Regions from separate parts of the Atlantibacter sp. genome, predicted to be linked through region 1. Evidence: predicted binding sites of a transcription regulator. Region 1 holds the regulator's gene; each other region holds the start of a gene.
The links. The regulator sigma-54, encoded in region 1, starts transcription at its own class of promoters, with help from an activator protein. The targets are predictions, from matches to a motif close to GTTGGCACANNTTTCGCTNT.
Positions count from the first base shown of each region.

Region 1 (7,812 bases):
TTCCGCCACAACGTCTCGCTCACCTATGAACAGTGGCTCGATTACCCCGATGGCCGCAAAGCCTGCTTTGAAATCCGTAAAGTGCCGTACTACGACCGCGTGGGCAAACGCCACGGGCTGATGGGCTTTGGCCGCGATATCACCGAACGTAAGCGCTATCAGGATGCGCTGGAGCGGGCGAGCCGCGATAAGACGACCTTTATCTCTACCATCAGCCATGAACTGCGTACTCCGCTTAACGGCATCGTCGGCCTGAGCCGTATCCTGCTGGATACCGACCTCACAGCGGAACAGCAAAAGTACCTAAAAACGATCCATGTCTCCGCCGTGACTCTTGGCAATATCTTCAACGATATTATTGACATGGATAAAATCGAGCGCCGCAAAGTGCAACTGGATAACCAGCCTGTCGACTTTACCGGCTTCCTGGCCGATCTCGAAAACCTGTCTGGTTTACAGGCCCAGCAAAAAGGGCTGCGCTTCGTGCTGGAGCCTGCTCTGCCGCTGCCGCACAAGGTCATTACCGACGGTACGCGCCTGCGCCAGATTATCTGGAACCTGATCAGTAACGCAGTGAAGTTCACGCAAAAAGGGCAGGTGACGGTGCGGGTCAGCTACGAAAGCAGCATGCTGCGTTTTGAAGTGGAGGATTCCGGCATCGGCATCCCGCAGAACGAGCAGGATAAAATCTTTGCCATGTACTATCAGGTGAAAGACAGCCACGGCGGGAAGCCCGCTACCGGCACCGGGATTGGCCTGGCGGTATCACGCCGGCTGGCGAAAAACATGGGCGGCGACATCACCGTCAGCAGCCATCCGGGCAAAGGCTCGGTCTTTACTCTGACGGTACAGGCGCCGCGCGTGGCGGAAGAGATCGACAGTACCTCTGACGATGACGATATGCCGCTGCCGGCGCTGCATGTGCTGCTGGTTGAAGATATCGAACTGAACGTGATTGTCGCCCGCTCGGTGCTGGAAAAAATGGGTAACAGCGTCGATGTGGCAATGACCGGCCAGGAAGCGCTTGATATGTTTAAACTGGGTGAATATGACCTGGTGCTGCTGGATATCCAGCTTCCGGACATGACCGGGCTGGACATTTCCCGCAAACTGACCAGCCAGTTTGACGCCAGTGAACTGCCACCGCTGGTGGCGTTAACGGCCAACGTTTTGAAAGACAAAGGTGAATATTTGGCGGCGGGCATGGATGACGTGCTCAGTAAACCGCTATCTGTCCCGGCGCTTACCGCCATGATCAAGAAGTTCTGGGATTCCCGTTCTAACCATGAGGAGAGGATCGTGTCACTCGAACAACACAGCAAACAGAACGCATTGCTGGATGTCGCAATGCTGGAGCAGTACATGGAACTGGTTGGGCCGAAACTGATCACAGACGGTCTTGCCGTGTTTGAGAAAATGATGCCGGGCTACCTGAGCGTCCTGGATTCCAATCTGACCGCCCGGGATCAAAAAGGGATCGTCGAGGAAGGCCATAAGATCAAAGGCGCGGCAGGATCGATCGGTTTACGCCATCTCCAGCAGGTCGCGCAGCAGATCCAGTCTCCGGATCTTCCGGCATGGTGGGATAACGTCGGCGAATGGATCGAAGAGCTGAAACAGGAGTGGCAAAACGACGTGGCGGTGTTGAAAGCGTGGGTAGCGAGCGCTCCAAAAAAATGACCCCGGCTATACCGGGGTGCGCGAATACTGCGCCAACACCAGGGAAATCGAGGCCATGTTAATGGTGTTGTGTTAGTCGGGTAACATGGCCGGGTAGATGAAACTGCACGTGCATTAAGATAGCAAAACTTAAATTTATTGTTACGTGAATCAGTTAAATGTGTGAAGCATAGCGTTTTATAAGCGTAATTAATCTGCTTCGGGATGTCGGAAGAAAGGAAAATCGCGATGAAAAAAGTAGGCGTGGTGCTGGCAGGATGTGGCGTTTATGACGGCGCTGAAATCCATGAAGCGGTGATCACTTTACTGGCGTTGGCACGGCAGGGCGCGCAGGCTTGTTGCTTCGCACCGGATAAACCCCAGGCCGATGTGATCAACCATTTGACCGGGGATCCTATGGCGGAAAGCCGCAATGTGCTGATCGAAGCAGCGCGTATTGCCCGTGGCGCGATCAAACCCCTTAGCGCGGCCAATGCCCGTGAACTGGATGCGCTGATCGTACCCGGCGGCTTTGGTGCGGCGAAAAACCTCAGCAACTTCGCCAGCCAGGGCAGTGAATGCGCCGTCGATCCTGAATTAAAGCGCCTGGTACAGGCGATGCACGCGGCGGGTAAACCGCTGGGGTTTCTGTGTATCGCCCCCGCGATGCTGCCAAAACTGATCCCCGCGCCGCTGCGCCTGACTATCGGCACCGATATCGATACCGCCGAAGTTATTGAAGAAATGGGCGGCGAACATGTGCCATGCCCGGTTGAAGATATCGTGGTCGACGAAGAGAACAAGCTGGTGACCACCCCGGCTTATATGCTGGCCAAACGTATTGATGAAGCGGCAGACGGCATTGAGAAACTGGTCGTCAGGGTGCTGGATCTGTGCGAATGACGCGGGGCCGCTTGCCGATCGTCGGTACGCTAAAACGGTGGATTGTCCGGTTACTGTTAGGGGTTTTTGGCTTGTGGATTGCCGGGATCCTGATGTTCAGCATGCTGCCGGTGCCTTTTTCCGCCGTGATGATTGAGCGGCAGCTTTCCGCCTGGCTGCACGGTGATTTCGGCTATGTGGCGCACTCTGACTGGGTCGGTATGGATGAGATCTCGCCGTGGATGGGCCTCGCGGTTATCGCGGCTGAGGATCAAAAATTCCAGGAGCACTGGGGGTTTGATATGGCGGCGATCCAGAAAGCTGTCGCCCATAATGAGCGCAATGAAACCCGCATTCGCGGCGCGTCGACGCTGTCTCAGCAAACGGCAAAAAATATGTTTCTGTGGGACGGCAGAAGCTGGCTGCGCAAGGGGCTGGAAGCCGGTTTAACCGTGGGGATCGAGACGGTATGGAGCAAGCGGCGGATCCTGACGGTATACCTTAACGTCGCCGAATTTGGCAACGGGATCTTTGGCGTGGAAGCCGCCGCGCAGCACTATTTTAATAAGCCAGCCAGCAGGCTTAGCGCTTCGCAGGCCGCATTGCTGGCCGCTGTGCTGCCAAACCCGCTGCGTTTTAAAGCGGATGCGCCGTCAGGCTACGTGCGTTCGCGGCAGGCCTGGATCCTGCGTCAAATGCAGCAGCTTGGTGGGGAGTCGTTTATGGCGCAGCACAAGCTTGATTGAGCGCGCCGGAAGGTTAGTCTTCGTCGAAACCCGCGTTAAACAACGCAATTACCGCTGCCAGCGCTTCGACTTCCTGCGGGCCATTGGCTTCGATTTCAATATGACCGCCCTGGGCGGAATCCAGCATCAACAGGCCGATAACGCTGCTGGCTTCCGCTTCGGTGCCCGCCTCGTTTCGTAATAACACTTCCGCATCAAAGCTTTGCACTAATTCGAAAAGCTTCATTGCCGGGCGTGCATGCATGCCCAGCTTATTGGTGATTTCAACGGTTTGTTTGACGGTCATGTTTTACGTTTTTCCAGCGTGCGATGGCGGGACTGGACGTTTTTGCCGCGCGAGCGGAAGTAATCAGCCAGTTGCTCGGCAATGTACACAGAGCGGTGTTTGCCGCCAGTACAGCCAATGGCCACCGTTAAGTAGCTACGGTTGTTGGTTTCCAGCATCGGCAGCCACAACTCAAGATAGCTGCGCGTCTGGTAGATAAAGTTATGCACCTCGGTGTGGCGGTCTAAAAACGCCGCGACCGGTTTATCCAGACCGGTCATCGGACGGAGTTTCGGGTCCCAGTGCGGGTTAGGCAAAAAGCGCACGTCAAACACGTAATCCGCATCGATAGGGATGCCGTGTTTAAAGCCAAAGGATTCGAACACCATGGTCAGTTCACGCTCGCGTTTACCCAACAGGCGGGTACGCAGCATTTCCGCCAGTTCGTGGACAGACATCTCAGAAGTATCGACGATCAAATCAGCGCGGGAACGCAGCGGCTCCAGCAGATCGCTTTCTTTGTCGATAGCGCTTTCCAGTGAGAGATTCTTGCTGGAAAGAGGATGCAGGCGACGGGTATCGCTGTAACGGCGGATCAGCGTATTGCGATCGGCATCGAGAAACAGCAACTGCGGCGAGAAGGTATCCGGCAGGTTGTTCATCGCCTGTTCGAAAATTTCCGGTGATTCCGGCATGTTGCGAACGTCAATGCTGACAGCGGCGGAAATATGATTATCCGAAAGCGTCCGGGCAAGATCGGGTAAGAGCACAACCGGCAGGTTGTCTACGCAATAGAACCCCATATCTTCCAGCGCACGCAACGCCACGGACTTTCCTGAGCCTGAGCGTCCGCTGACAATCATCAATACCATCTCGATTTCTCCCACACGGCGGGCTGCTTCGGTACAGCCAGGGTGACTTCCTCCACCCAATTATTCACTTTGGTTTTCATTGCTGCCTTCAGTAATGATCTGATACAGCTCTTCGTCGCTTTGCGCGGCACGCAGGCGGCGGCAAATCGTTTTGTCCGCCAGACGCTTCGCCACTAATGACAGGGTATGCAAATGCGTTTTAGTTTGATCTGCCGGGACCAGTAAGGCAAACAGCAGGTCTACGGGTTGGTTATCAATGGCATCGAATGCGATAGGCGTCTCAAGCTGCACAAACACGCCTACGGCGCGCAAGGTATCTTCTTCCAGTTTGCCGTGTGGAATGGCAATGCCGTTGCCGATACCGGTACTGCCCATACGTTCGCGGGTCAGGATCGCTTCAAATACCACTTGTGGCGGCAGGCTTAACTGTTTTGCGGCCAGTTCGCTGACGATTTCCAGAGCGCGTTTTTTGCTCTGGCAGTGAACACCGCTGCGGGTACATTCCTGGTTAAGGACACTGCTCAAATCATAAGTCATCATATTTTCACCTAAGCATTCTCAATGCCAACGGCTCGTCGTCAGTGACCACGAGCCGTTGAAACACCAGGTAAACGCCCGGACTCTTAATGTTGTTTTAGTTTATCTTTATGTTTAGTCAATTGACGCGCCAGTTTATCAATAAGCCCGTCGATGGCTGCATACATGTCTTGCCCTTCCGCACTGGCATGAATCTCCCCACCGTTCACATGCAGAGTCGCATCCGAAATGTGAGTGACCTTCTCCACTTTCAGCACAATATAGACCTGGTTTATCCTTTCAAAATACTGCTCCAGCTTGGCGAACTTCGTGTTCAAAAACTCGCGCAAAGATTCAGTGATTTCGACGTTATGTCCTGTGATGTTGAGCTGCATAGTGTCTTCCTTATCGGTTATGTCAGACCAGTTGTTTACGCTGGTTTGACGGCGGAATGGACAGAGACTCTCGATATTTGGCGACGGTACGGCGTGCCACCATGATACCTTGTTCAGACAGCATGGAGGTCAGTTTACTGTCGCTCAGGGGTTTTGCCGGATTCTCGCCGGCGATTAATTTCTTCACCAGAGCCCGAATAGCGGTGGAGGAGGCTTCGCCGCCGCCTTCAGTATTCACATGGCTGGAGAAGAAATACTTCAGTTCAAAAATGCCGCGCGGGCTATGCAAATATTTTTGGGTCGTGACGCGCGAAATCGTCGATTCGTGCATTTCGACGGCCTGGGCGATATCTGCCAGCACCATCGGTTTCATATGCTCTTCACCCTGTTCAAAAAACGCCTGCTGCTGTTCTACAATGCAGCGGCTAACACGTAACAGGGTGTCGTTGCGGCTTTCCAGGCTCTTAATCAACCAGCGTGCTTCCTGAAGGTTGCTGCGGATAAACTGGCCATCGGCGTCGTTGCGGGCGCTACTGCCCATCGAGGCATAATGCTGATTGATCTTTAAACGCGGAATACTGTCGGCATTGAGTTCTACCGTCCAGACGCCGTTGTGTTTGCGCACCAGCACATCCGGGATGACATATTCCGGCTCGCTGGTTTGAATCGACTGGCCCGGCCTGGGATCGAGGGACTGGATAAAATTGACCGCTTCTTTGAGGATGTCTTCTTTGAGCCGCGTCACGCGCATTAGCGTGCGGAAATCGTGATTCGCCAGCAGATCGAGATATTCGCTGACGATCAGCCGTGACTCTTCCAGCCAGGGGGTGTCTTTGGCATATTGCGAAAGCTGGATCAACAAGCAATCTCGCAAATCCCGCGCGGCGACGCCGACAGGATCAAAACGCTGGATGCGCTTCAGTACGGCTTCGACTTCTTCAATATCCGTTTCGTCATCCCCGACGCTTTCCAGAATATCTTCCAGCGACACGGTGAGATAGCCGGTGTCGTCCACGGCATCGACGATAGACGTGGCAATCGCGCGGTCGGTATCGGAAAAGGGGGTCAGTTCAACCTGCCACATCAGGTAATCCTGGAGTGACTGGGTGGTTTCGCCCTGATAGATGGGCAGTTCGTCATCCTGATAATCCACCCCGTTACCCGAAGGTGTGCCGGCGGTGTAGATTTCGTCCCAACTGGCGTCTAACGGCAGTTCGTCCGGCATCTCTTTCTGTTCAAGTGCGTCGGCGGTGTCCAGCGTTTCAGTATCACGGGCTTCCTGAGTGTCTATCTCATCATGAGAGTCGGTTTGCTCCAGCAACGGATTGCTGTCCAGCGCCTGTTGCAGCTCCTGCTGGAGTTCTAACGTAGACAGCTGCAACAAGCGGATCGCCTGTTGCAGTTGCGGCGTCATGGCAAGCTGTTGGCTTAGCCTCAGTTGCAAACCTTGCTTCATATTCAGAGCAACATTCCTCAGGTTTATACCCTAACTGTACAACCTCTCTGGCATCGAAAGCCGATGCAGGGAAGCGGCAAGGGGTACTTACGTCAATTATACCTGCACAGGCAGATTCTGAAGCTTCGTCAGGGAGCTTCAACCCTCTGTGATTTGCTCTACCGTATCAGAGTCTGAACTCTTCCCCAAGATACACACGTTTAACCTGTTCGTCTTGCAGGATTTGGTCAGGCGTACCGTGCGCAATCAGGTTGCCCTGGCTCACGATATAAGCGCGCTCGCAGACCGCCAGCGTTTCGCGGACGTTGTGGTCGGTGATCAGTACGCCGAGGCCGCTGTCGCGCAGGTGCTCAATAATACGTTTAATATCAATTACCGAGATGGGATCTACCCCAGCAAACGGCTCATCAAGCAGAATAAATTTGGGATTCGCCGCCAGCGCGCGGGCAATTTCAACGCGGCGACGTTCACCGCCGGACAGCGACTGACCGAGGCTATTACGCAAGTGGTCGATGTGGAACTCTTCCATCAACTCGACGGCGCGGTCTTCACGCTGTTCGTTGGTGAGATCGTCACGGATCTGCAACACCGCCATCAGGTTGTCATAAACGCTCAGGCGGCGAAAAATCGACGCTTCCTGCGGGAGGTAACCAATACCGCGACGGGCGCGGGCATGCAAAGGCAGCAGGCTGATGTCTTCATCATCAATGATGATATTCCCGGCATCGCGCGGGACAATTCCCACCACCATATAGAACGTCGTGGTCTTGCCCGCACCGTTCGGGCCGAGCAGACCCACAATTTCACCTGAATTCACCGTCAGGCTGACATCCTCGACGACGCGGCGGCCTTTATAGGCTTTGGCGAGGTTTTTCGCTGTTAATGTTGCCATAAAAAATTAGTTACTCTTGTTGGGCGCTGGCGCATTGGCGGCGGGTTTGTTCTTGTCCTGCAACTGCGACGGCACCAGCACGGTCGTCACGCGTTTGCCCTTATCGCTAAACGCCTGCATCTTCTGCTC
Region 1 is NZ_DAMBQK010000017.1:8,693-16,504, reverse strand. Features, by position in the region: gene arcB (aerobic respiration two-component sensor histidine kinase ArcB) at 1-1,680, shown strand, start outside; gene elbB (isoprenoid biosynthesis glyoxalase ElbB) at 1,909-2,562, shown strand; gene mtgA (monofunctional biosynthetic peptidoglycan transglycosylase) at 2,559-3,287, shown strand; gene npr (PTS phosphocarrier protein NPr) at 3,301-3,573, opposite strand; gene rapZ (RNase adapter RapZ) at 3,570-4,424, opposite strand; gene ptsN (PTS IIA-like nitrogen regulatory protein PtsN) at 4,485-4,964, opposite strand; gene hpf (ribosome hibernation promoting factor) at 5,048-5,335, opposite strand; gene rpoN (RNA polymerase factor sigma-54) at 5,358-6,791, opposite strand; gene lptB (LPS export ABC transporter ATP-binding protein) at 6,958-7,683, opposite strand; gene lptA (lipopolysaccharide ABC transporter substrate-binding protein LptA) at 7,690-7,812, opposite strand, start outside.

Region 2 (7,812 bases), on a different contig from region 1:
GCGTCTGGCCGGGCTGTTACAGCAGGGAGGCCAGCATGGCTAACACTCGTCCGCCGGAAGTGGTGTTCTGGTCGCTGCGCCAGAAATTCGTCGACAGCGATGACGACGTGCCGGAAGAAGCGCAGCAGGTGATGTACTACTCGCTGGCGATTGGCCATCACGTCGGCATGATCGACTGCCTGAAAACGGAACTGGTGTGCCCGCTGGCGCAGTATCAACAGTGGCTGGAACGGCTGCCGGAAGGGGAGGCCAGACGCAAGTTGCAGGGGCTGCTGACCTTCGGCGAGATCACAATTGATTCCACGCATACGTCGTTGCTGGCAAATGCCCTTGCGCCGCTGCGCGATACCGCGGCCGAGCCGTTTAACCACTGGAGCGCTACGCTGATCCGCCTGATAGGCGATATTGTTCGCGAGCCAGCCATCTACCTGATTGTGAAGAGGAAATCATGAAGCCTTCAGAAATCAACGGCGTGGTGTTAACCGTCGGCAACAGCATGATGGGCGACGACGGCGCAGGGCCAATGCTCGGCGAGAAAATGTTGCGCGACCCGATCCCTGGCTGGACCGTGGTCAACGGCGGTTCAGCCCCGGAAAATGTGGTGCACCAGGTACGTGCACTGGCCCCGCCGCGGGTGGTGGTGGTGGATGCCACTGATATGGGACTCAATCCCGGCGAAATCCGGGTGGTCGATCCGAATGATATCGCCGAGATGTTTATCGTCAGCACCCACACTATGCCGCTGACGTTTCTTATCGACAGCCTGAAGGACGATGTGCCGGACGTGACGTTTATCGGCATTCAGCCGGATATTGTCGCGTTTTATTTTCCCATTACTCCTGCGGTGAATGATGCGGTGGAGCGGTTGTATCAGCAACTGGAAAACTGGCAGGGACCGGAGGGGATTGAGGCGCTGGTGGTAGAAAGGGAATCTGAAGGAATATAAGTTTGTTTTTAAAAGGTCGTTTGCCGGGGGAGATTCCCCGGCATTATTGTCTTAAAAGTCTTTTACTCAAATCTCCCGTGCCGATATCCCCAGTCTTTGCATTCTTGAAAGCAGTGTGCTGCGCTTTAACCCCAGCCGCGCCGCCGCGCCGCGTGGGCCAGCGACAATCCCGTTAGTTTCCCGCAGTACCTGAATAATTCGTTCACGTTCGGCGTCGTCGTGCTCCGGCACCGGTGGGGTGATCATCGCCGGGGCGGCGCGCGGCGTGCGTACCGGGGCAGGCGGTTCGGCAGGTAAATAATGGCGCAGTTTTTCCAGCGGTAAATGCAGCGTATTGCCCTGGCTTAATATCACCGCACGCTCAATCACGTTTTCCAGCTCGCGCACGTTGCCCGGCCACGGCAACTGGCTGAGCAGTCGCATCCCTTCGGCAGAAATGCTGTCGATAGTGCGGTTCATGCGGCGAGAGATTTTTTGGGTAAAATGCTTCGCCAGTAATGGGATATCTTCCGGGCGTTCGCGCAGCGGCGGGATCAGGATCGGGAACACGTTTAATCGATAATAGAGATCGCTGCGGAATTCACGATCCAGCGATTTTTGGTGCAGATCCTGGTTAGTCGCCGCAATCAGCCGCACGTTTACCGGGATCACCCGGTTACTGCCCAGGCGTTCAATTTCACGCTCCTGCAAGACGCGTAGCAGCTTCGGCTGTAGCTCAAGCGGCATATCGCCCACTTCATCAAGAAACAGCGAACCGCCTTCCGCCCGCTCAAAGCGGCCAATGTGGGTCGAGGTCGCGCCGGTAAACGCGCCTTTTTCATGACCAAACAAATCGCTTTCAATCAGCGTGGCGGGGATGGCGGCGCAGTTCATTTTCACCATCCGGTGGCCTTTGCGCTGGCTTAAATTATGAATCGCCCGCGCCACCAGCTCTTTGCCGGTGCCGGTTTCACCGAGGATCAGCACCGTACAATCGCTTTGCGCCACCATCTCGATTTGGGTGAGCACCTCTTTCATCGCCTGGCTCTGGTAGATGATCTCGCTAAAGTGTTCTTCGCCGCCAATCTGCTCGTTAAGCCAGATATTCTCGATTTCGAGCGTTTCTTTCAGGCGGTTGATCACGCTATAGGCGCTGGCGTTATCCACGGCGATGCTGATACGCGCGGCGATCTGCTGTAGCAAATGAAGGTGGCTACCCTGGAACATCCCGCCGCTGCGATGGGCCAGTATCAATACGCCCTGCGGCTCATGTCCAAACTGGAGCGGCAGCAGGCAGACATTATTTAGCCCGTTGCGGGTGGCGCGGGTAAGCAGGCCGTCTTCACGAACCTTTTTATCTTCGTTATTAAGCTGCATTACGCAAAGTTGCGGCTGCGCGCCGCTCTGGGCCAGCAGCGTATCCTGCATGGCGATGTACTCACGTTCGCAAACCAGCGGTGCGCCGGGGGCATACCAGGTAGAATAGAGATCGAAACGGGCATGGCGCGAATCGGCATCCAGCAGCGCCATGCCGATATAATCAATACCGAAAAAACGATGAATTTCCTTTGAGACTTCCGACACCAGCGCATGCATATCGAGATGTGAGATCACCGAGTTGGTGGTATCCACCAGAATGCGAAAGTGATCGCGCTCGTCACGCAGTTGTCGGCATTCATTCTGCAACGCCTCCTGGGTCAGCAAATGCTGCAACAGAGCGGCGACGGGCGTACAAAGCTGGCTGAACCACAGCTTCGCGCTATCGGTGAAGAGTTTTTGCGCCGAAGGAATAAACAGCAACCGTCCCAGCACGTTGCCGTTAACGGTAAGATTTTGAATTACAGCGTCTTTAGGCTCATCCTGGGCGGTAGAAAACAGATTATCCTGCTTTGCGACGTTGCCATCAGCGCTGCAATGCCAGCGAACGTGCGGCAACCGCAGTTCCAGCGCCGCAGGAAGGTACGGCAACGCCGGGTGGCGGATCAGCGTGTGCAGCAGACCGGGAATATCGCTTTGCATATAAAGTGCTTGCGAGATCCGCAGAATATTTTCTTGCACTGAAGAAGATGTCGTCACGTTGTCAGAAGCCATTGTCACATTTATCACCATAGTGTCAGGTGAAAATAAGCCCTATAAATTTCACCGTTAAAAAATTATACCTTCATGACTAATTGTTTTGAATGTGCCATGTCAGGTTATTCTTCAGTTACGTTGATAACTGTTCTCATTTGCTTTGTTTTTACACTCATTTGCTAACCAGTTCAAAACTCCGACCCCCTAAAAAGCGAGTGGTACAGATTATGCATAAGAAGAGTCTGATGCTGTCTCTATTTTTAATCTGATTTGATGGTGATCAACATGAGCGACAATAATTTTTTCGATTTACGTTTACCAGCGGAAATGGCGAAAGTAGCTGAACAGGCTGGTTGCTATAAAGCGACAAAAAAGAAATCTTTATCATTTTTTTTGGCGGTAACCGCTGGTGTTTTCATCGGTCTGGCATTTGTTTTCTATATTACGGTAATTACCGCGAGCCCGGCGAACGGATTAACCAAATTAGCGGGGGGATTATGTTTCGCCATGGGATTAATTCTGGTGGTGATTTGCGGAGCCGACCTGTTTACTTCAACGGTATTAACCGTGGTCGCCAAAGCGAGCGGGCTTATTAGCTGGCGGCAACTGATTGTAAACTGGATAGTTGTTTATCTCGGCAACATGGCGGGCGCACTGTTCCTGGTGGCGCTGATCTGGGGTGCCGGGCAGCACATGGCCATCGGCGGGCAGTGGGGGTTAAGCGTACTCAGCACGGCGGACCACAAATTGCACCATACGTTTATCGAAGCGGTTTGCCTGGGGACACTGTGTAATTTGATGGTTTGCCTTGCGGTATGGATGAGTTATTCCGGCCACTCGCTGACGGATAAAGTTGTAGCAATGTTATTTCCTGTCGCCATGTTTGTTGCCAGTGGATTTGAGCACAGCATTGCCAATCTGTTCCTGATCCCTATGGGCATTGTTATTCGCTATTTCGCCCCTGATGCCTTCTGGCATTCAATTGGCATGAACGCCGATCAATTTCCAGCCTTAACTATTCATGATTTTATCATTAATAATTTAATACCGGTGACGATAGGTAATATTATTGGCGGCGGCATTTTAGTGGGGATTACCTACTGGATAATTTATCTTAACCCAGCCAATCAACGGCATTAAATAAGATTTTCGATCGTGTGCAGACAAAAGTGTCGTTTGAAATATCAGCAGTTTTGTCGCAAAGAATATATTTTGATTATTTCACTCAGTGATTAACCTGGCTTTTGTGATCGACTGCAAAATTCATATATTCGATAAGCCATAAATATCTGTCCTGGCATCCTTGCGGGAAGATTATCGGGATCCGCTTTTCCGATGGTCAACTGCGCGCGGCTGTCAGGCATTTTATTGAGAAATATGTTCGACATTTCTGCCGAAAACCCGTTTTGAGACGATGCCGCCACATCGCCATATGAATAACCTGTTGATTTAAAAGGAAGATGGCTACAACCCCATTCTGGCACGTTGTTTGCTAAATCTACTTCGCAATGTGAGTGACCGGCTTTGCCCGGTTAACAATAACGAAGACTCAGGAGTGAGCTGATGAACCGGTTCATCTTTGCGGATCCCAATAAATGTATTGGCTGCCGGACGTGTGAAATTGCCTGTGTAATGGCGCACGGAGACGGCGATATCGCGCAGATAACGCAGTATCAGTTTTCGCCACGTATCCATGTGGTGAAAGGCTTTAGCGTCAGTACAGCGGTGATCTGCCGCCAGTGTGAAGACGCCCCTTGTGCGACGGTGTGCCCCAATGCCGCCATTACGCGCAGGAACGACTTCATTTATGTCGATCAACAAAAATGTATTGGCTGTAAAACCTGCGTGGTGGCGTGCCCTTACGGCACCATGGAAGTCGTAACAAAGGTCATGGTCAACGATGACCACGCGTTAAGCAGCGGCCTGAATACCCGCGCTCAGGCCAATAAATGCGATTTGTGCCATACCCGCGATCTCGGTCCCGCCTGTGTTGAGGTGTGCCCGACGAAAGCGCTGGTGGTGATGGACAGAAATGCCGTCGAAAACATGGTGCAGGAAAAACGCCGTCGCGCGGCGCTCGATATGTCAGTCTCAGGATCCTTCTTAAACTTTTGACTCCCTGGTCAGGGGAAAAGGTTACGCAATGGAAAAAATCATTTCTGTGTGCCCGTACTGCGGTGCAGGGTGCAAACTCAATTTGTGTGTGGAAAACGGCAAAATTGTCCGCGCTGAAGCGGCAAACGGTGTTACCAACCAGAACGAACTCTGCCTTAAAGGCTATTACGGTTGGGATTTTCTTAACGACACCCGGTTGCTGACGCCACGCCTTCAGGAACCGATGATTCGTCGCCGGAAAGGAGGGCCATTTGAAGTGGTCTCCTGGGAGGAGGCGATCCGCTTTACCGCATCCCGCTTGCAGGAGATCAAGGCCAAATACGGCCCGAAATCGATCATGCTAACCGGATCGTCGCGCGGCACCGGAAATGAAACCAACTATGTGATGCAGAAATTTGCCCGCGGGGTGATTGGCAACAACAACATCGACTGCTGCGCCAGGGTATGCCACGGCCCGTCCGTAGCGGGGTTGCGCCAGACCCTCGGCAACGGCGCGATGAGCAACTCAATTTCTGATATCGAAAATTCAGCGTGCTTGTTGGTATTCGGCTACAACTGCGCCGACTCTCATCCCATCGTGGCCAGGCGCGTAGTGAAAGCCAAAGAGAAGGGCGCGAAAATTATCGTCTGCGACCCGCGTAAAATCGAAACCGCGCGTATCGCCGATCAGCATCTGCAAATGAAAAACGGCAGCAACATGGCGCTGGTTAATGCCTTCGCCCACGTACTGATCGAAGAAGATCTCTACGATAAAGCTTACGTTGCCAACTTCACCGAAGGCTTTGAGGCGTACCGCAGTATTGTGGCGGATTACAGCCCGGAAGCGGTGGAGGAGCTGGTGGGCGTCCCGGCGCAGGAAATCCGCCAGGCGATGCGCACCTACGCCGCTGCGCCGTCCGCTACCATTATGTGGGGCATGGGCGTGACGCAGTTTGGTCAGGCGGTTGACGTGGTGAAAGGGCTCTCAGGCCTGGCGCTGCTCACCGGCAATCTGGGCCGCCCGAACGTGGGCGTCGGCCCGGTGAGAGGGCAGAACAACGTGCAGGGTGCCTGCGATATGGGTGCGTTGCCGGATCTGTTCCCTGGCTATCAGTCGGTAAGCGAGCCGGCGGTGCGGGAGAAATTCGCCAAAGCCTGGCGTATCGATCCGCAAACCCTCGATCCTGAACCGGGGTATCGCATCACCGAAGTGCCCCACCTGGCGATGGAAGGTAAGGTCAAAGCCTATTACATCATGGGGGAAGATCCGCTTCAGACCGAAGCCGATTTAGGGTTGGTGCGCCGTGGGTTTGATGCCCTGGAATTCGTCGTGGTGCAGGACATTTTCATGACCCAAACCGCTGAACAGGCCGATGTTATCCTGCCCGCCACCAGTTGGGGCGAGCACGGCGGGGTGTTCTCCTGCGCCGATCGCGGTTTCCAGCGGTTCGAAAAAGCCATCGACGCCAAAGGGAACGTCAAACGCGACTGGGAGATCATCAGCCTGATCTCCACCGCCATGGGCTATCCGATGAAGTACGAAAACAACGAGGCCATCTGGAACGAACTGCGCGAACTGTGCCCGCTCTATTACGGCGTGACGTGGGAGAAAATGGCCGGGCTGGGCCACGTGCAGTGGCCGTGCCCGACGCTGGAACACCCCGGCACGCCGTATCTGTATCAGGGCAATACCTTCGCCACGCCGAGCGGCAAAGGGCAGTTGTTTGCCACCGCCTGGCGCGCACCAGCGGAAATCCCCGATGAACGTTACCCGCTGGTGCTGTGTACCGTGCGGGAAGTCGGCCACTACAGCTGCCGCTCGATGACCGGCAACTGCCGGGCGCTGGTCACGTTGGCCGATGAGCCGGGCTTTGTGCAGATGCATCCGGACGATGCCCGCCAACTTGGCGTCGCCAATCAGGCGCTGGTGTGGGTGATGTCGCGGCGTGGCAAGGTGATCTCGCGCTGTAATTACAACGAGCGGGTCAACCGTGGCGCGGTGTATATGACCTATCAGTGGTGGATTGGAGCCTGTAACGAACTGACGCAGGACAACCTCGACCCCACATCAAAAACGCCGGAAACCAAGTACTGCGCGGCGCGGGTTGAGGCGATTGACGATCAGAAATGGGCCGAGAACTTCGCCAGCCAGTCGTATAACGATATGAAAGCCCGGTTGCGTCAGCATGTTGACGGCGCGGTTCGCGCGATAGCCTGAATGAAAGGCGGACACGCGTCCGCCTTGTTTCCGTTTCATTGCGTTATACCTTAACGCGCCTCATTCCAGTCAGTTAATGAATGACGCTCTCCTTGCGCCAGGTTACTCTGGCGCAAGCGGTTTTATTCATGCACAAACAGTCATTAAGACAATAAACAGTCATTTAGACACTATTGAAATGACAGCTTCTCTGATTTATAATTTTCATCGTCTTGATTTTATTGATATTTATTTTTGGCATGGAAGATGCAGAGCAATAGTTAACTAACTTCACTTTCGAGGTAAGACAAATGGCTCATCGCATTCCTGTAGAATATAAACACACCCGTTCCACCGCTTTCTTTGACAGTTCCTCCGTTCCTCAGGCGTTATTAACCCATCACAACACCAAAAAAGATGTCTACGGTCGCCTTTCTGTGATGCGCGGCGCGGTAAAATATATTGGTTTTAAAAACGAGCACGATCAGACCCCGGAAATTGAGCTGATCATTAACGAAGGGCA
Region 2 is NZ_DAMBQK010000003.1:102,956-110,767, reverse strand. Features, by position in the region: gene RT120_RS04460 (NADH-quinone oxidoreductase subunit B family protein) at 1-43, shown strand, start outside; gene RT120_RS04455 (formate hydrogenlyase maturation HycH family protein) at 36-452, shown strand; gene hycI (hydrogenase maturation peptidase HycI) at 449-946, shown strand; gene RT120_RS04445 (sigma 54-interacting transcriptional regulator) at 1,013-3,016, opposite strand; gene focA (formate transporter FocA) at 3,284-4,138, shown strand; gene hydN (electron transport protein HydN) at 4,562-5,113, shown strand; gene fdhF (formate dehydrogenase subunit alpha) at 5,142-7,310, shown strand; gene RT120_RS04425 (DUF1971 domain-containing protein) at 7,601-7,812, shown strand, end outside.
Region 2: the regulator sigma-54 is predicted to act here: its motif matches at 4,475-4,494, upstream of hydN (electron transport protein HydN).

Region 3 (7,812 bases), on a different contig from region 1:
GTGACATACGGATTAACAGTCCGCCGTTCTACCGACTGAACTACAGAGGAATCGTGTGAACGGGGCGCATAGTATCGACCCGCAGAATGCTTGTCAAAGCCTGTTTTTGATTTTGAGTGCGTTTGCTGATTAATTCCACAACTTGCCGAAAATCCGGGTGAAATTCTTCACCCGGACCGGGACTAAAAGCTAGCGGAACGGCGGTTCGTTAAAGGTGCGCAGTTTGCGGGAGTGGAGCCTGTCGCCCTCGGCGCGCAGCAAATCTATCGCCCGGATGCCAATCTGTAAGTGCTCGGAAATGGCCCCTTCGTAAAACCGGTTCGCCTGGCCAGGCAGCTTGATTTCGCCATGCAGGGGTTTATCCGAAACGCACAGTAGCGTGCCGTAGGGCACCCGGAATCGATACCCCTGGGCGGCGATGGTGGCGCTTTCCATATCAATCGCTACGGCGCGGCTCAAGTTAAAGCGCAGGGCCGAGGCGCTGTAGCGCAGTTCCCAGTTGCGGTCGTCGGTGGTGACCACTGTGCCGGTACGCAGCCGCTGTTTGACTTCTTCACCCGGCATCCCGCTCACCTGTTTAGTGGCGTCGTACAACGCGCGCTGCACTTCGGCAATGCTCGGGATCGGGATGTCCGGCGGCAGCACCGCGTCCAGTACATGGTCATCGCGCAGATAGGCGTGTGCCAGCACGTAATCGCCAATCGCCTGGCTTTCACGCAGCCCGCCGCAGTGGCCGATCATCATCCAGACATCCGGGCGCAGTACCGCCAGATGATCGCAGATGGTTTTGGCATTGGACGGCCCAACGCCGATGTTCACCAGCGTAATCCCCTGGCCGTCCTGGGTAATCAAATGCCAGGCGGGCATCTGGTGTTTTTTCCAGGCCAGATCGGAAATCGCCTCTTCGGGCGCTTCGGTATCGGCGGTGATCCAGATGCCGCCCGCGCAGGAGAGCGCGATATACGGGCTGTCCGGGTCGAGGATCTGGCTGCAACCCCAGCGCACAAACTCATCCACATAGCGGGTGTAGTTAGTGAACAGCACAAACGGCTGAAAGTGCTCCACCGGCGTACCGGTGTAGTGGCGCAGCCGCGCCAGCGAGAAATCGACCCGGCGCGCGTCAAAATGCGACAGCGGGTAAAACTCGGTGGGGTGGAAAATGCCATCGGCGGTTTCATCGCCGATTTGTGCCAGTTCGGTGGTTGGGAAGTGGCGCGCCAGACCGGCGCTCATGGAGCGATCCAGCGTCAGCGCCGAACCATCAATCACATACGGGTAGGGGATCTCATGCGGCGACGGCGACACTTCGATGATCGCGCCGTAGTCGTGGTACAGAAGTTCCAGTTGCTCCGCCAGATAGGCGCGAAACAGCGCCGGGCGGGTAATGGTCGTGGTGTAACAGCCAGGATGGGTAAACCGGGCGTAGGCGCGGGTTTTTTTCGGATTAACCGCAGTGCCGTCCCAACTGACCTGCAGTTGCGGATAAACAAACAGCCCGCTGGCGCGGCGGGCGGTATCCGGTAATTGTCCTTCTGAAATGTACAGGCTGATGGCATCGCGCAGGGCGTTCACCGCCTGGTCGTAAAGGGCTTCCAGTTGATCCAGCGCCTGTTCTGGCGTCAGGCTTACTACGGCTTGGTTCATCTTCTCTCCTTATCCCGGCAAGCTGTCGGGTGCAACATTACCGATAGTATGTCACAGGAGTAATACAGTCGTGTGTTGAATAGCAACCTCGACAAAACTCAACCGTCTGAATGATTGCTACCCTGAACCGACTGTAAATGTTCAACAATCCGCATCGGACTGGTGATCTTCACCGCAAATTTGCACCAGCGAGGTGCGCAGCCTGACGGGCGTGCGGCTATGTTTAAGATTCTGGACGGTCCGGAAACCGCGCATCCCAGCCAGCCACGTGATGGCAAACTCATCTCTTTGATTGTTAATCAACCGGCCTGATTGACGCCGCCTGGCGTTGTCGAATGGCGAGGCGTCGGCAGAAAAAATTTTGCGATTTATTTCTGCCTGGCGAAGTTTTTGCTTAACCCTTACCAGCCGCTCGCGGCCCGCTCGAAAGCCAGTGTATTGACGAAGTCAGTGATTTTTCCCGCGCCAGCGTTGGCGCCGTGTCTGAACAGTGCGAGGAATATCCGAATGTCTTTGAAAATAAAACAATTACCGCTGCATGTTGCCATCGTCGGTTGCTTAACCACGGCGTTTTATGCCCAGGCGGATATCAAAATCGGCGTGGCGGGGCCTTTTACCGGCCCGAACGCCACTTACGGGGCGCAATACTGGAAGGGCGCGACCCAGGCGGCGGAAGATATCAACGCCGCTGGCGGCATCAAAGGCGAAAAAATCGTGCTGGTGCAGGGGGATGACGCCTGTGAACCCAAACAGGCGGTAGCGGTAGCCAACCGCATGGTAGATGAATCCAAAGTTTCGGCGGTGGTCGGTCACTTCTGTTCTTCTTCCACCATGCCCGCGTCCGAAGTGTATGACGAGGCGGGCGTACTGACCATTACGCCGGGCTCCACCAACCCGCAGGTGACCGAGCGCGGCATGAAGGGCATGTTCCGCATGTGCGGGCGCGACGACCAGCAGGGCGTGGTGGCGGCCAACTACATGCTGGACACCCTGAAAGCGAAGAAAATCGCCATCATTCACGATAAAGACACCTATGGACAGGGCCTCGCCGATGCCACCAAAGCGGCGCTGGCAAAACGCGGCACCAAAGAGGTGCTGTATGAAGGGCTGTCGCGCGGGGAGAAAGACTTTAACGCGCTGGTGACCAAAATCGGCTCGCTGAAACCCGACGTGGTCTACTTCGGCGGCTGCCACCCGGAAGCCGGCCCGCTGGTACGCCAGATGCGCGAGCAGGGTGTGCAGGCGAAATTCTTCTCCGGCGATTGCGTAGTGACTGAAGAGATGGTGACCGCAGCGGGCGGCCCGCAGTTTACCAACGGCGTGCTGATGACCTTCGGCAACGATCCGCGCACTATCCCGGCGGGTAAAACCGTCATCGAAAAATTCCGTGCCAGCGGTTTTGAACCGGAAGGCTACACCCTGTATGCCTACGCCTCGATCCAGGCCATTGCCGCTGCCTATAACGGTGCCGGGAAAGACAACGAAAAAGCCAGTGAATGGTTGAAATCGAATACCGTGGACACGGTGATGGGCCCCAAATCCTGGGACGGCAAGGGCGACCTGAAAGTCTCGGATTATGTGGTTTATCAGTGGGATGACAAAGGCAAATACAAACAGCTGTAATTTGCCGCCCCGTCCGTTTTGCCGCCAGGTAAAACGCCGCGACACTGAAAGCTGCCCGGCTAACGGGCAGCCTTCTCACTGGCGAGAGTGTTGATATGGATGCATTTTTTCTTCAACAGCTGATCAACGGGCTGACGTTAGGCGCTGTCTACGGTTTGATCGCCATCGGCTACACCATGGTGTACGGCATTATCGGGATGATCAATTTCGCCCACGGCGAAGTCTATATGATCTCGGCTTACCTCTGCGCTATTGGGCTGGCGCTGCTCGCCAGCTTCGGCATTCAGTCCTTCCCGTTGCTGATTTTCGGCACGCTGATTTTCACCGTCGCCGTTACCGCCGTATATGGCTGGGCGATTGAGCGAATTGCCTACCGGCCACTGCGCAACTCCACCCGGCTGGCGCCGCTGATTTCCGCCATCGGCATGTCGTTAATTCTGCAAAACTACGTTCAGCTAAGCCAGGGGCCGAATCAGCAGGGCATTCCGACATTGTTGAGCGGCGTGCTGCGCTTTCACGTTGACGATGGCGTGGTGCAAATCACCCTGACCAAAATCTTTATCCTGGTGGCGGCGGTGGGGGGGATGGGAGTGCTGACGTGGATCATCCAGTTTACCCGGCTGGGACGGATTTGCCGCGCCACCCAGCAGGACCGGCGGATGGCGTCAATCCTCGGCATCAATACCAACCGGGTGATCTCGCTGGTGTTTGTGATTGGCGCGTCGATGGCCGGGCTGGCCGGCGTCCTGGTCACCATGAACTACGGCACCTTTGACTTCTACGCCGGTTTTATCATCGGCATTAAAGCCTTTACCGCCGCGGTGCTGGGCGGGATTGGCTCGCTGCCCGGCGCGATGCTCGGGGGCCTGCTGTTGGGCGTCGCCGAAGCGCAGTTTGCCGGGCTGGTGAACTCCGATTACAAAGACGTGTTTTCGTTTTCCCTGCTGGTGGTGATCCTGATTTTCCGTCCGCAAGGGTTGTTGGGCCGTCCCGTGGTCGCGAAGGTTTAAGGGGTAAACGATGATAGATGCGGCATTGAAGCCAGGAATCGATATTAAAAAATGCCTGCTGGATACGGTGCTGGCCGGGCTGTGCGCGCTGGTGGTATTTGGGCCGATTGTCGGGGTTGTGCTGCGCGGCTACAGCTATACGCTGTCGCCGGATCGCGTGGCGTTACTGGTGGCGGCTGTCATGGCGGGGCGCTTTATCCTCAGCCTGGCGCTGCAAACCTCGCGGGGACGTAAACTGGTGCGCACGTTTGAAAGCGCGGACGATGGCGTTTATGTTCGCCCGGTAGATTACAAATCGCCGCTGCGCTGGGCGATCCCGCTGCTCATGGTCGTCGCACTGCTGTTCCCGTTTGTTGCTACCAAATACCTGCTCACCGTGGCGATCCTCGGGCTGATTTACGTGCTGCTTGGGTTAGGACTAAATATTGTGGTGGGCCTGGCGGGGCTGCTGGACCTGGGATACGTGGCGTTTTACGCCATCGGCGCTTACGGGCTGGCGCTGGGCTACCAGTATCTGGGGCTGGGATTTTGGGTGATGCTGCCGTTAGGCGCGCTTCTCGCTGCGCTGGCCGGGGCGCTGCTCGGCTTTCCTGTGCTGCGTATGCATGGGGATTATCTGGCGATTGTTACCCTGGGTTTCGGGGAAATCATCCGGCTGGTGCTCAACAACTGGCTGAGCTTTACCGGCGGGCCAAACGGGATCTCCGTCCCCGCGCCGACCCTGTTCGGGCTGGAATTTTCCCGGCGCGCCAAAGACGGCGGCGTACCCTTTCATGAATTCTTCGGTATTTCTTATAACCCTAACCTGAAGTTTATTTTTATCTACGCGGTACTGGTTCTGGTGGTGCTGCTGGTGTTGTTTATCAAGCATCGCTTGACGCGGATGCCGATAGGCCGGGCCTGGGAGGCGCTGCGTGAAGATGAAATCGCCTGCCGCTCGCTGGGGCTCAACCATGTGCTGGTAAAACTCTCGGCCTTTATGCTGGGAGCGTCCACCGCCGGGATCGCCGGGGTGTTCTTCGCCACTTACCAGGGGTTTGTGAACCCGACATCCTTCACTTTTTTCGAATCGGCGTTAATCCTGGCGATTGTGGTGTTGGGCGGCATGGGCTCAACGCTCGGCGTGGTATTGGCCGCGTTTGTGCTGACCGTCGCGCCGGAACTGCTGAGAAGCTTTGCTGAATATCGCGTACTGCTGTTCGGCGTGTTGATGGTGGTAATGATGATCTGGCGGCCCCGTGGCCTGGTACGCACCAGCCGCGCTGGTTTTGCCACCCGCAAAGGAGTCGCGCCATGAGCGATAGCATCCTGCGAGTGGAACATCTGATGATGCATTTTGGCGGCATCAACGCGCTAAATGACGTCAATCTGGACGTAGAACGTGGTTCGATTACCGCGCTAATCGGCCCTAACGGCGCGGGGAAAACCACGGTTTTTAACTGCCTTACCGGGTTTTATCACGCTACCGGCGGGGCGATCCTGCTGAACACCCGAACGCCTACCGACATCATTGAGGTGCTGGGGCAAAAGCTGCGGCCTGATGATTTCCTGCATCCCCAGCGGCTCGGTTCGCGGCTCTACTACAAGATGTTTGGTGGCACCCATCTGGTGAACCGGGCAGGGCTGGCGCGTACTTTCCAGAATATCCGCTTGTTCCGCGAAATGTCGGTGGTGGAAAACCTGCTGGTGGCTCAGCACATGCTGGCGAACCGTAATCTGATCGCCGGAATTTTCAATACCGCCGCTTATCGCAAGGCCGAAAATCAGGCGCTGGACCGGGCGTTTTACTGGCTGGAAGTGGTGGAAATGGTGGATTGCGCTAACCGGCTGGCGGGCACGCTTTCCTACGGCCAGCAGCGCCGGCTGGAGATTGCCCGCGCCATGTGTACCGGGCCGGAGATGATCTGCCTTGACGAGCCCGCCGCCGGGCTTAACCCGGTGGAAACCCACGCCCTGAGCCGCATCTTACGGCTGCTGCGCCAGCAGCACGGCGTCACGGTGCTGTTGATTGAGCACGACATGGGTATGGTGATGGAGATTTCCGACCACGTCATCGTATTGGATCATGGCAACGTGATCGCTCGTGGCGCACCGCAGGAAATCCAGCACAACCCCAGCGTTATCGCCGCCTATCTGGGCGCAGAGGAAGAGGAGGTCACGGGATGAAACCGCTGCTGGAATTTCGCGATGTAGACGTGTTTTATGGGCCGATTCAGGCGCTAAAAGGCATTTCCCTGACGGTAAACGAGGGCGAAACCGTTTCGCTGATTGGCGCGAACGGCGCGGGTAAATCCACCCTGTTAATGTCAATTTTTGGCCAGCCGCGCATCGCCAGCGGGCAAATTCTTTACCGGGGTGAAGATATCAGCCATCGCTCCACGCATTTTATCGCCAGTAATGGCATCGCCCAGGCACCGGAAGGGCGGCGCATTTTCCCGGATATGACGGTAGAGGAAAACCTGCTGATGGGCGCAATCGCCATCGGCAACCGCTATCAGAAAGAAGATAAGGCGCGCATGTACCAGCTTTTCCCTCGGCTGGAGGAGCGGCGCAACCAGCGGGCAATGACGCTGTCCGGCGGCGAACAACAGATGCTGTCTATCGCCCGCGCGCTGATGAGCCGCCCCAAATTACTGTTGCTGGACGAGCCGAGCCTGGGGCTTGCGCCGCTGGTGGTGAAGCAGATTTTTCACATCCTGCGTGAATTGACCCAGCAGGGCGTGACGCTGTTTTTGGTAGAGCAAAACGCCAACCACGCGCTGAAGCTCTCTGACCGGGGGTATGTAATGACCAACGGAGAAATTCGGCTAAGCGGGAGCGGGGCGGAACTGCTGGTAAACCCGGAGGTGAGGAAAGCGTATTTGGGCGGGGTGTAAGAAAAAACCTTGCCGCCTGTTACTCCTGGAATACAGATTCCAGATCCAGCAAACAAACTGGACGGGCTACGCCTGCGTTTGCCAGGATGCGCTCACTGTGACTATCAGGAGAGGGAAACAAACATGGAAGGTCAATTAGTATTCTGCGCTGACGGCATACTGCGCTTTTGCTCAGACTATGATGACACCGCCGCCGTACCGCTACTCTCAATTCAAAACACGGTCGCCGAAGCCGATCCGTACTTCCTGCTCAGATATTTTCATCACCGGGTGATCGTCGAACAAGGAACCACACTGGCGAGTGTTTTCCTGGCGATTGAACCCTGGAAGGCGCTGTTAACGGCCTGGCTGGACCGGGATGTGGGCGCTTATATTGATGAAATCAAAAAGCCTTCCAGTTCGGCTTCCTGGGATCTTGAATGGGTGGGTATCGATCGCCGGACGTCGATTTATCGCGCTTATCAGCATCAGTCCAGGGAAGAAGCCGAGTCCCTTCAGGATTACTTTAATCGCGAGCAAACGCCGTCGCATGAGTTTGATATAGAGACCCAATGTGATGCCTCAGGGTTTATCAAAGGGAGTAAAGAGCGCTGGAGCATCAGTGAAAATATCCATCAGATTAAAAACCTGCCGGTCATTCTTTATGACAAACAAACGTT
Region 3 is NZ_DAMBQK010000005.1:175,240-183,051, forward strand. Features, by position in the region: tRNA gene RT120_RS07385 (tRNA-Asn) at 1-50, opposite strand, end outside; gene RT120_RS07390 (AMP nucleosidase) at 190-1,644, opposite strand; gene RT120_RS07395 (branched-chain amino acid ABC transporter substrate-binding protein) at 2,152-3,267, shown strand; gene RT120_RS07400 (ABC transporter permease subunit) at 3,363-4,277, shown strand; gene livM (high-affinity branched-chain amino acid ABC transporter permease LivM) at 4,288-5,574, shown strand; gene RT120_RS07410 (ATP-binding cassette domain-containing protein) at 5,571-6,443, shown strand; gene RT120_RS07415 (ABC transporter ATP-binding protein) at 6,440-7,153, shown strand; gene RT120_RS07420 (hypothetical protein) at 7,277-7,812, shown strand, end outside.
Region 3: the regulator sigma-54 is predicted to act here: its motif matches at 2,022-2,041, upstream of RT120_RS07395 (branched-chain amino acid ABC transporter substrate-binding protein).

Region 4 (7,812 bases), on a different contig from region 1:
TGGAAGCGCTGGTTCGCTGGCCGCAGGCGGATGGCAGTGCTCTCACACCCGATATTTTCATCCCGCTAGCTGAACAAAATGGTCTCATAAGCGATATCACTCAGTTGGTTATCGAAAAAGTCTTTAGCGAACTGAGCGACAGATTGCGTCAACGGCCTGACTTTCATGTTTCGATCAACCTGGCCCCCGCCGATCTCACCAATGACCGGATCCTGTTGCTGCTGGCTGACTACTGCCAACGCGAGCAGGTTCGCCCGCAACAGATCGCCATAGAAATCACCGAACGCGGTTTCGCCGACCCAAAAATCACTGCGCCAGTTGTGAAACAGTTCCGCGCCGCCGGGCATCAGGTTTATATCGACGATTTTGGCACCGGCTACTCCAGCCTGAGCTATTTACAAAATCTGGACATTGATGTGCTGAAAATCGACAAAGCGTTTGTGGATTCGCTGGAGTACCACACCGTTGCGCCGCATATCATCAATATGGCGAAGCATCTGCACCTTGAACTGGTCGCTGAAGGGATTGAAACTGAAAAACAGGCCGAGTGGCTGAACGCGCACGGCGTACAGTACGGTCAGGGATGGTTATTCAGTAAGGCGCTTAGCGTGAAAGAGTTGTGGGCGTGGTGCCATAAAAACGGCTGAACGCAGGGTAACAAAGGCAGCACGGCAGTCCGCGCTGCCTGACTGCGGACGATTATTGATCCAGAATCGGCGAGAAGCCGCCGTAAATCATTCGTTTACCGTCAAAAGGCATTTCATTGCCAAATTCCTTCATTCGTGGATCTTCCATCATTTTTTTATTAGCGACATCGCGAGCGTCTTTTGACGGGTATTCAATCCAGCTAAAAACCACCTCTTCGTCATCCGTGGCTTTTACCGCCATCCGAAAATCCGTGAGCTGTCCGTCCGGGACGTCATCTGCCCAGCATTCAACGATGCGTAACGCGCCAAATTCTTTAAACAGCGGTGCCGCTTTTGCAGCCAACGCCTGATAAGCCGCTTTTTTATCGCGAGGGACTGCCACCACAAAACCATCAACATAGTTCATAACGCCTACCTCCACGTGACCAGACACATTGCCTGCGCTGAGAGTGCGTAGATAAGTGTAGCGGTTGGCCGCTTATCAGGGAGAAAAACAAAAAGACGAGCAGGCAGCTCGTCGTAACGTACCGTCCATGATACGGGAGGTGGAGAAACGCACCCACACGGCAAACCGATGTTCGCTTGCGGGGTTATTATTATGGGTATTCGTTAATCATTAAGCCTGGCGCGGGATTGGAAAACCCTTAACGGAAATAACAAAACAATCATCGTGTTTTTTTATTTTTGCACCTGCATCGCACCAGTCTGAGGCGATTTTAAAAAATTCATCACCCCCGATTTGCCAACCTAAACGCACATGTTTAACTAATCCCGAGCGTAAGAGTTCGCAGGCCTGAGAATAATTTTCTGCATTACAGATAGGTTCTTTGATCATTTTCTTTTCTTCAGCAGTTTGCGTAACGCTTTGATTTCTTTGTCTGTCAGCGCAGGCGTAACGTCTTCCTGGGTATGCTGACTGTCGATATCCTGCTCATCAACGTCAAGATTATCTTGTGCATCCAGCGCGTTAAGCAGCAGTTTTTCGGTGACGGAAGATAAGGTCTCGCTATTATCTTCAGCATAGTGACGAATACGTTCTTTTAATTCGCTATTAATTTTGACATTAAGAACTGCGGTGCTCATAGGAAATCCCTTACTCGAAAACTGAGTGACATCGTTTAATGATAAAGCGGCAGGGGGAAGCATCTTATTAGGTAGCAGAATAATGCAGAATTAATGTGACAAAAAAATGACGTATTTGTGACATTTAAATCACAAAATAAAAAAACGTGAAACGAAACGGATCGGGGCGTAATGAGGAACAAAGGTACCGGGGAGTCGCGGAGGAAAAATTCGGTAGCACAAATGGGTGGGGGCCCTGCCAGCTACATCCCGGCACACACGTCATCTGCTTTGGCTGCTTCCTTCCGGATCTGACCAGGTAAACAAAGTAGTGTTGCGGGAGAACCAACAGAGCCCCCATTGAGAGCGTTTTTCAACGCGCAGGGCATTATCATTGTTGTCCCGGTTAAATGCAAGCAAGCCGCAACCGGATGCCGGTTTCTTGCGCAATCACGCCTTTTCCAGGGGCCGAAGGTTGATTATGCTTAGGGCAAAGACCCGCGGAGCCAACATGGACAACCACGACAGTTTCCCACAACGCGTTTATCTTATCGTCGCTTCAATTCCCGAGGGGCACGTCACGACTTATGGCGATGTGGCGATGCTGGCTGGCTCGCCGCGTGCGGCCCGCCAGGTGGGCGGCGTATTAAAACGCTTACCGGAAGGCAGCCGTATTCCCTGGCATCGGGTGGTAAACCGCCACGGCGCGATTTCACTGACCGGACCGGATTTACAGCGTCAACGTCAGGCTTTGCTCAGCGAAGGCATTATGGTTTCGGGGGATGGGCATATTGATATGGCGCGCTACCGCTGGGATTATGACAGGCCATAAAAAACGCCTCTGAAGAGGCGTTATCGCAGGCTTAGTAGGTTGTCGGCGCGGGGACCGCGGACGATGGCGTTACCTGAGTCGGCGAGGTCGAGGGCACTGTCGTCGCCGCGCCGCCATGCTCAGACAGCGGGATCGCAGTTCCTTCAACCGGTACCAGCGTCAGATCGATTTTGGTCCCGCCCTGGTTAACAGCCGGTTTCACCGTATCGGTAACAAACATCAGTTTATCGTCCACGGTGATGGCGGCGCTCAGTAGAATACGCGCGTTTGGCTGGATTTGAGCCGGGTCAAACGGCAACACGAAGCTGAACGGCGGCTGTTTACCTTCAGTACGCACCGCTTTCTGAGCGATGACTTTGGACGGTGAATCGGCCACAGAGGCATCAGCCAGCGTAACGGTCAGCACCGAATGCGGCGGTAACGCCACTTTCTGGCGGATCCACACCGTACCGGAAACATTAGGTTGCTGAATTACAGGTTGAGCGTTAACAGCTGAGGCATTGGGGCTTGGCGCCGGGACGGCAATATCCGCGCTCTTTTGCTGTGCGCAACCTGCAAGAGCAACCGCAACCGCTAAACCACTTAACATGTGCACGAGTTTCATTAAAGTTCTCCTTATCTTCTATGCACCAGCGAAATGAAAGACCCGGTGGTCAGGCCTGACGCTCCACCAGAGTGAGTGGTTAAAACTCATCTAACGTGCTAAGCCTGGCACACTATGCCGGGAATCGCCTGAAAACGGGCCAGTATTCAGATAATTGAACCCCTCTGACCAGTTGCCAAACTGCGTTATACTCAGCGTTTAGGGTTGCGTATTCCGCATGTTATCAGCGTTTCAGGCCTGATACGGTACATCACCCATAAAGCATCACTGAATATTTATTCCCCGTTGAGGACCCTTTATGAGTCAGGCGCTTAGCAATTTACTGGCACTATTGAATCTGGAAAAAATTGAAGAAGGGCTGTTTCGCGGTCAGAGCGAAGATCTTGGGCTACGCCAGGTATTTGGCGGCCAGGTAGTCGGTCAGGCGTTATATGCGGCCAAAGAAACGGTGCCTTCCGAGCGGCTGGTTCACTCTTTTCACAGCTATTTTCTCCGCCCCGGCGACAGCCAAAAACCGATTATTTACGATGTCGAAGTGCTGCGTGACGGCAATAGCTTCAGCGCCCGCCGCGTTGCCGCCATTCAGAACGGCAAACCGATTTTTTATATGACGGCCTCGTTCCAGGCACCGGAAACGGGCTTTGAGCATCAAAAAACCATGCCCGCCGCACCGGGGCCGGAGAGTTTAAAATCGGAAACCGACATCGCCCGGGAGTTTGAAAACTTCCTGCCGCCCCAGGTACGGGAAAAATTCCTCTGCGACAAACCGCTGGAGATCCGACCGGTTGAGTTTCATAACCCACTAAAAGGCCATGTAGCGGAGCCGTCGCGTCTGGTATGGTTCCGGGCTAACGGCACCCTGCCCGCAGATTTGCGTGTGCATCAGTATCTACTGGGATACGCCTCTGATTTTAATTTCTTGCCGGTTGCACTCCAGCCGCATGGCGTCGGCTTCCTTGAGCCGGGTATGCAGGTGGCGACCATCGACCATTCCATGTGGTTCCATCGCCCTTTCGATCTTAACGACTGGTTGCTTTACAGCGTGGAAAGCACTTCGGCGTCCAGCGCGCGCGGCTTTGTGCGCGGCGAGTTTTACAATCAGGACGGCGTTCTTGTGGCCTCGACGGTGCAGGAAGGGGTAATGCGTAAGCGTAGCTAATCATGCCTAAAAAAATGGGCAGGTTCCTCACGGAGACCTGCCCATTTTTATTGTCTGAAAATTACGAGTTGTAGGCGTTCTCGCCGTGGCTGTTCACGTCCAGGCCTTCGCGTTCCTGATCTTCCGGTACGCGCAGGCCAACGGTCAGATCGGCCAGTTTATAGGCCACGAAGGCCACAACGCCGGACCATACCACCGTGACTGCGATGCTTTCGAGCTGCACCAGTACCTGGTGGCCCATGGTCACACCTTCTGCATAACCCACGCCGCCAAGAGAGGTTGAGGCAAAGATACCGGTCAGTATGCAACCTACGATGCCGCATACGCCGTGCACGCCGAACACATCGCAGGGGTCATCCACACGCAGCCAGCGTTTGAGCATGGTCACGCCCCACAGCCCTGCCAGACCCGCCGCGATACCGACGATTAACGCACCACCAACGCCGATGAAACCACAGGCTGGCGTAATGCCGACCAGTCCAGCAATCGCCCCTGAACACGCGCCCAGCAGCGAAGGTTTGCCGCGCACTGCCCACTCGCCAAACACCCAGGCCAGAATGGCCGCAGCGGTAGCCACCACGGTGTTTACAAACGCCAGGCCCGCGATTTCGTTGGCGGCGCTGGCGGAGCCCGCGTTAAAACCGAACCAGCCAAAGTACAGGATCGCCGTACCGGTAAATACCATCGGCAGGTTATGCGGTTTGAACGCTTCTTTGCCGAAGCCAACGCGTTTACCCACCAGATAGGCACCCACCAGGCCCGCCACTGCGGCGTTGATATGCACAACCGTACCGCCCGCGAAGTCCAGCGCGCCATGCGTACCCAGTAAACCACCGCCCCATACCATATGGGCTATCGGGACGTAAGAGAGCGTCAGCCACACCACCACGAAAATAACCACCGCGGAGAATCGGATACGTTCAGCAATAGCGCCGACGATCAGCCCCACGGTGATGCAGGCGAAAGAACCCTGGAACGCTACGTGAATGTACTGATAAAACGATCCCATCACGTCGGTGATAGCGATGCCTTTCAGCATGATCCAGTCGAAGTTGCCGAAGAAAGAGCCGCCGGTGCCGAACGCCAGGGAGTAGCCATAAACCACCCATAAGACGCAAACCAGCGCGAAAGAAACCGATACCTGTGTGAGCATCGACAATACGTTTTTAGAGCGGATCAGGCCGCCGTAAAACAACGCCAGACCCGGAATGGTCATAAAAAGTACCAGGGCGGTACAAATCATCATAAAGGCGTTATCGGCTTTATCGGCAACCGCCGGTGCGGCCATCGCCAGGCCAGGCAACAGCGCAAAAGCTGCAAGAGCCGATTTCATTGTGAATTTTTTCATCATTTTCAACCCTGTCAGGTTCGCCAGATTACAGTGCCGCTTCGTCGGCTTCGCCGGTACGAATACGAATGACGCGTTGCAGTTCTGCAACAAAGATTTTCCCGTCGCCGATTTTCCCCGTCCATGCAGACTTGCTGATCACCTCGATCACCTCTTCGAGCTGGTCATCCGCAATGGCGACATCAATTTTCACTTTCGGCAGAAAATTGACGCTGTATTCCGCGCCACGGTACAGCTCGGCATGCCCTTTCTGACGCCCAAAGCCTTTTACCTCAGTGACAGTAAGCCCCTGAATACCAATGGAAGAGAGCGCTTCACGCACGTCTTCAAGTTTGAATGGTTTGATTACCACGGTAACCAGTTTCATAAATCCCCTCCTGTCGAATTGGGTAACAGCCTGAGTGAGCACATATCCACTAAAGCAAGGGACGTGCCAGATTTATGAAAGCGAGGGAGAGCGGCATATAACGGGGGTTTTAACGGGAGGTAAGCAAAAATAAAAGTGTGACCGGGATTCAGAATGTTCTGTAATCAAAAAAAACGCACCATCCCAGTGCACGGTGCGTTACAGGTTTGCACCAGGGTCGTAAGCGAAAACCCAGGTGCGTTATTTTGGTGCGTCAGGCGCTTAACGTCTCTTCCTGCTCAGCGGCGGCCAGCTCTTCACCAGCCAGTTGCAGTTGATACATTTGCCAGTAACGCCCCTGTTCCGCCAGCAGTTGCTGATGGGTGCCGCGTTCCACCGCCAGGCCGCGATGCAGCACCAGAATGGTATCGGCATCCACAATGGTGGAGAGACGATGCGCGATAACCACCAGCGTGGTGTGCTCGCGGATGGCCGCCAATGCCTGCTGGATAGACTGCTCGGTCCCGGAGTCGATATTGGCCGTCGCTTCGTCAAGGATCAGGATTTGTGGCGTTTCGACGAGCACGCGCGCCAGCGCCAGTAGCTGCTTTTGCCCTACCGACAGGTTATTACCCTGTTCGCCAAGCCGGGTATATATGCCTTCGGGCATAGCGCGTGCCAGGTCAGCCAGTTGTACCGTTTCCAGCGCCTGCCATACCTGGGCTTCACTGATATCACGCCCCAGGGTGACGTTGGCGAAAAACGAGTCGGCCAGCACAACCGGATCCTGCTGAACCATGGCCACGCCTTTGCGTAATACGCTATGGCTGAGCGTAGACAGAGGACGGCCATCGAGGCGAATTTCTCCGCGCGTCAGCGGGTAATAGCCCATCAGCAGGTTCGCCAGGGTACTTTTACCGCTGCCAGTATGGCCGACCAGCGCGACAAAACTGCGCGGAGGGATATCCAGCGAGATGTCCTGCAACACCAGCCGGTCGCTGCGATAGGCAAACGAGACATCATCAATGGCAATGGCCCCGCTTTGCAGCGGACGCACATCGCTGCCGTAGGTCTGGCGCGGCCTGTCCATCAGTTCAAATACGCGCTCTCCCGCTACCACGGCCTGCTGAAGCATGGATTGCTGCGTGGTCAGTTCAATCAACGGTTCATTTAAGCGGCCCAGATAGCTAATAAACGCGTACAGCACCCCGACCTCGATCGTGCCCACCGAACTAAAGCCGAACAGCATCAGTAGCCCGCACAGCACCAGCGCTGAAAACAGACTCAGCAGCGGGCGCAACAGGAATCCATCAAGGCGCAGCGTTTGCATACGCGCCATATAGTGTGAACGGCTGGCTTCACCCATTCGCTCGCCGAAGCGCACCTGCTGGCGGAACTGTTGAATCACGCTCATGCCCATGATCACTTCGTTAAAGCCATCGTTGATATCCGCCAGGTAAGTACGCACCCGGCGCACAATCGGCGTGCTGAAGCGCTGGTAAATCACCATGACAATTAACACCGCCGGGAAGATCGCCATTGCGACCAGCGCCATACGCCAGTCGAGGCTAAACATCGCCACCAGCATCGCGCCAATCAGCGCTGCGCTGCGCAGCACCGTCGCGACCACGGTGACGTATAAATCACGGATCACTTCGGTATCGTTGGTCACTCGCGAAATAAGCTGCCCGACTGGCTGAACATCAAACTCGCTGAGCGGCTGGCGCAGCGCGGCATCCATAACATCGGAGCGAAGCTGCTGCACCACCCCGACGGCGGCCTGGTTGAACAATAACGATTGCCAGTAGTGCAGC
Region 4 is NZ_DAMBQK010000031.1:1,637-9,448, forward strand. Features, by position in the region: gene RT120_RS19935 (EAL domain-containing protein) at 1-647, shown strand, start outside; gene RT120_RS19940 (DUF1428 family protein) at 700-1,053, opposite strand; gene RT120_RS19945 (hypothetical protein) at 1,264-1,482, opposite strand; gene RT120_RS19950 (hypothetical protein) at 1,479-1,730, opposite strand; RNA gene ffs (signal recognition particle sRNA small type) at 1,964-2,060, opposite strand; gene RT120_RS19960 (MGMT family protein) at 2,221-2,541, shown strand; gene RT120_RS19965 (YbaY family lipoprotein) at 2,573-3,145, opposite strand; gene tesB (acyl-CoA thioesterase II) at 3,444-4,304, shown strand; gene amtB (ammonium transporter AmtB) at 4,366-5,652, opposite strand; gene glnK (P-II family nitrogen regulator) at 5,681-6,019, opposite strand; gene RT120_RS19985 (SmdB family multidrug efflux ABC transporter permease/ATP-binding protein) at 6,273-7,812, opposite strand, start outside.
Region 4: the regulator sigma-54 is predicted to act here: its motif matches at 6,071-6,090, upstream of glnK (P-II family nitrogen regulator).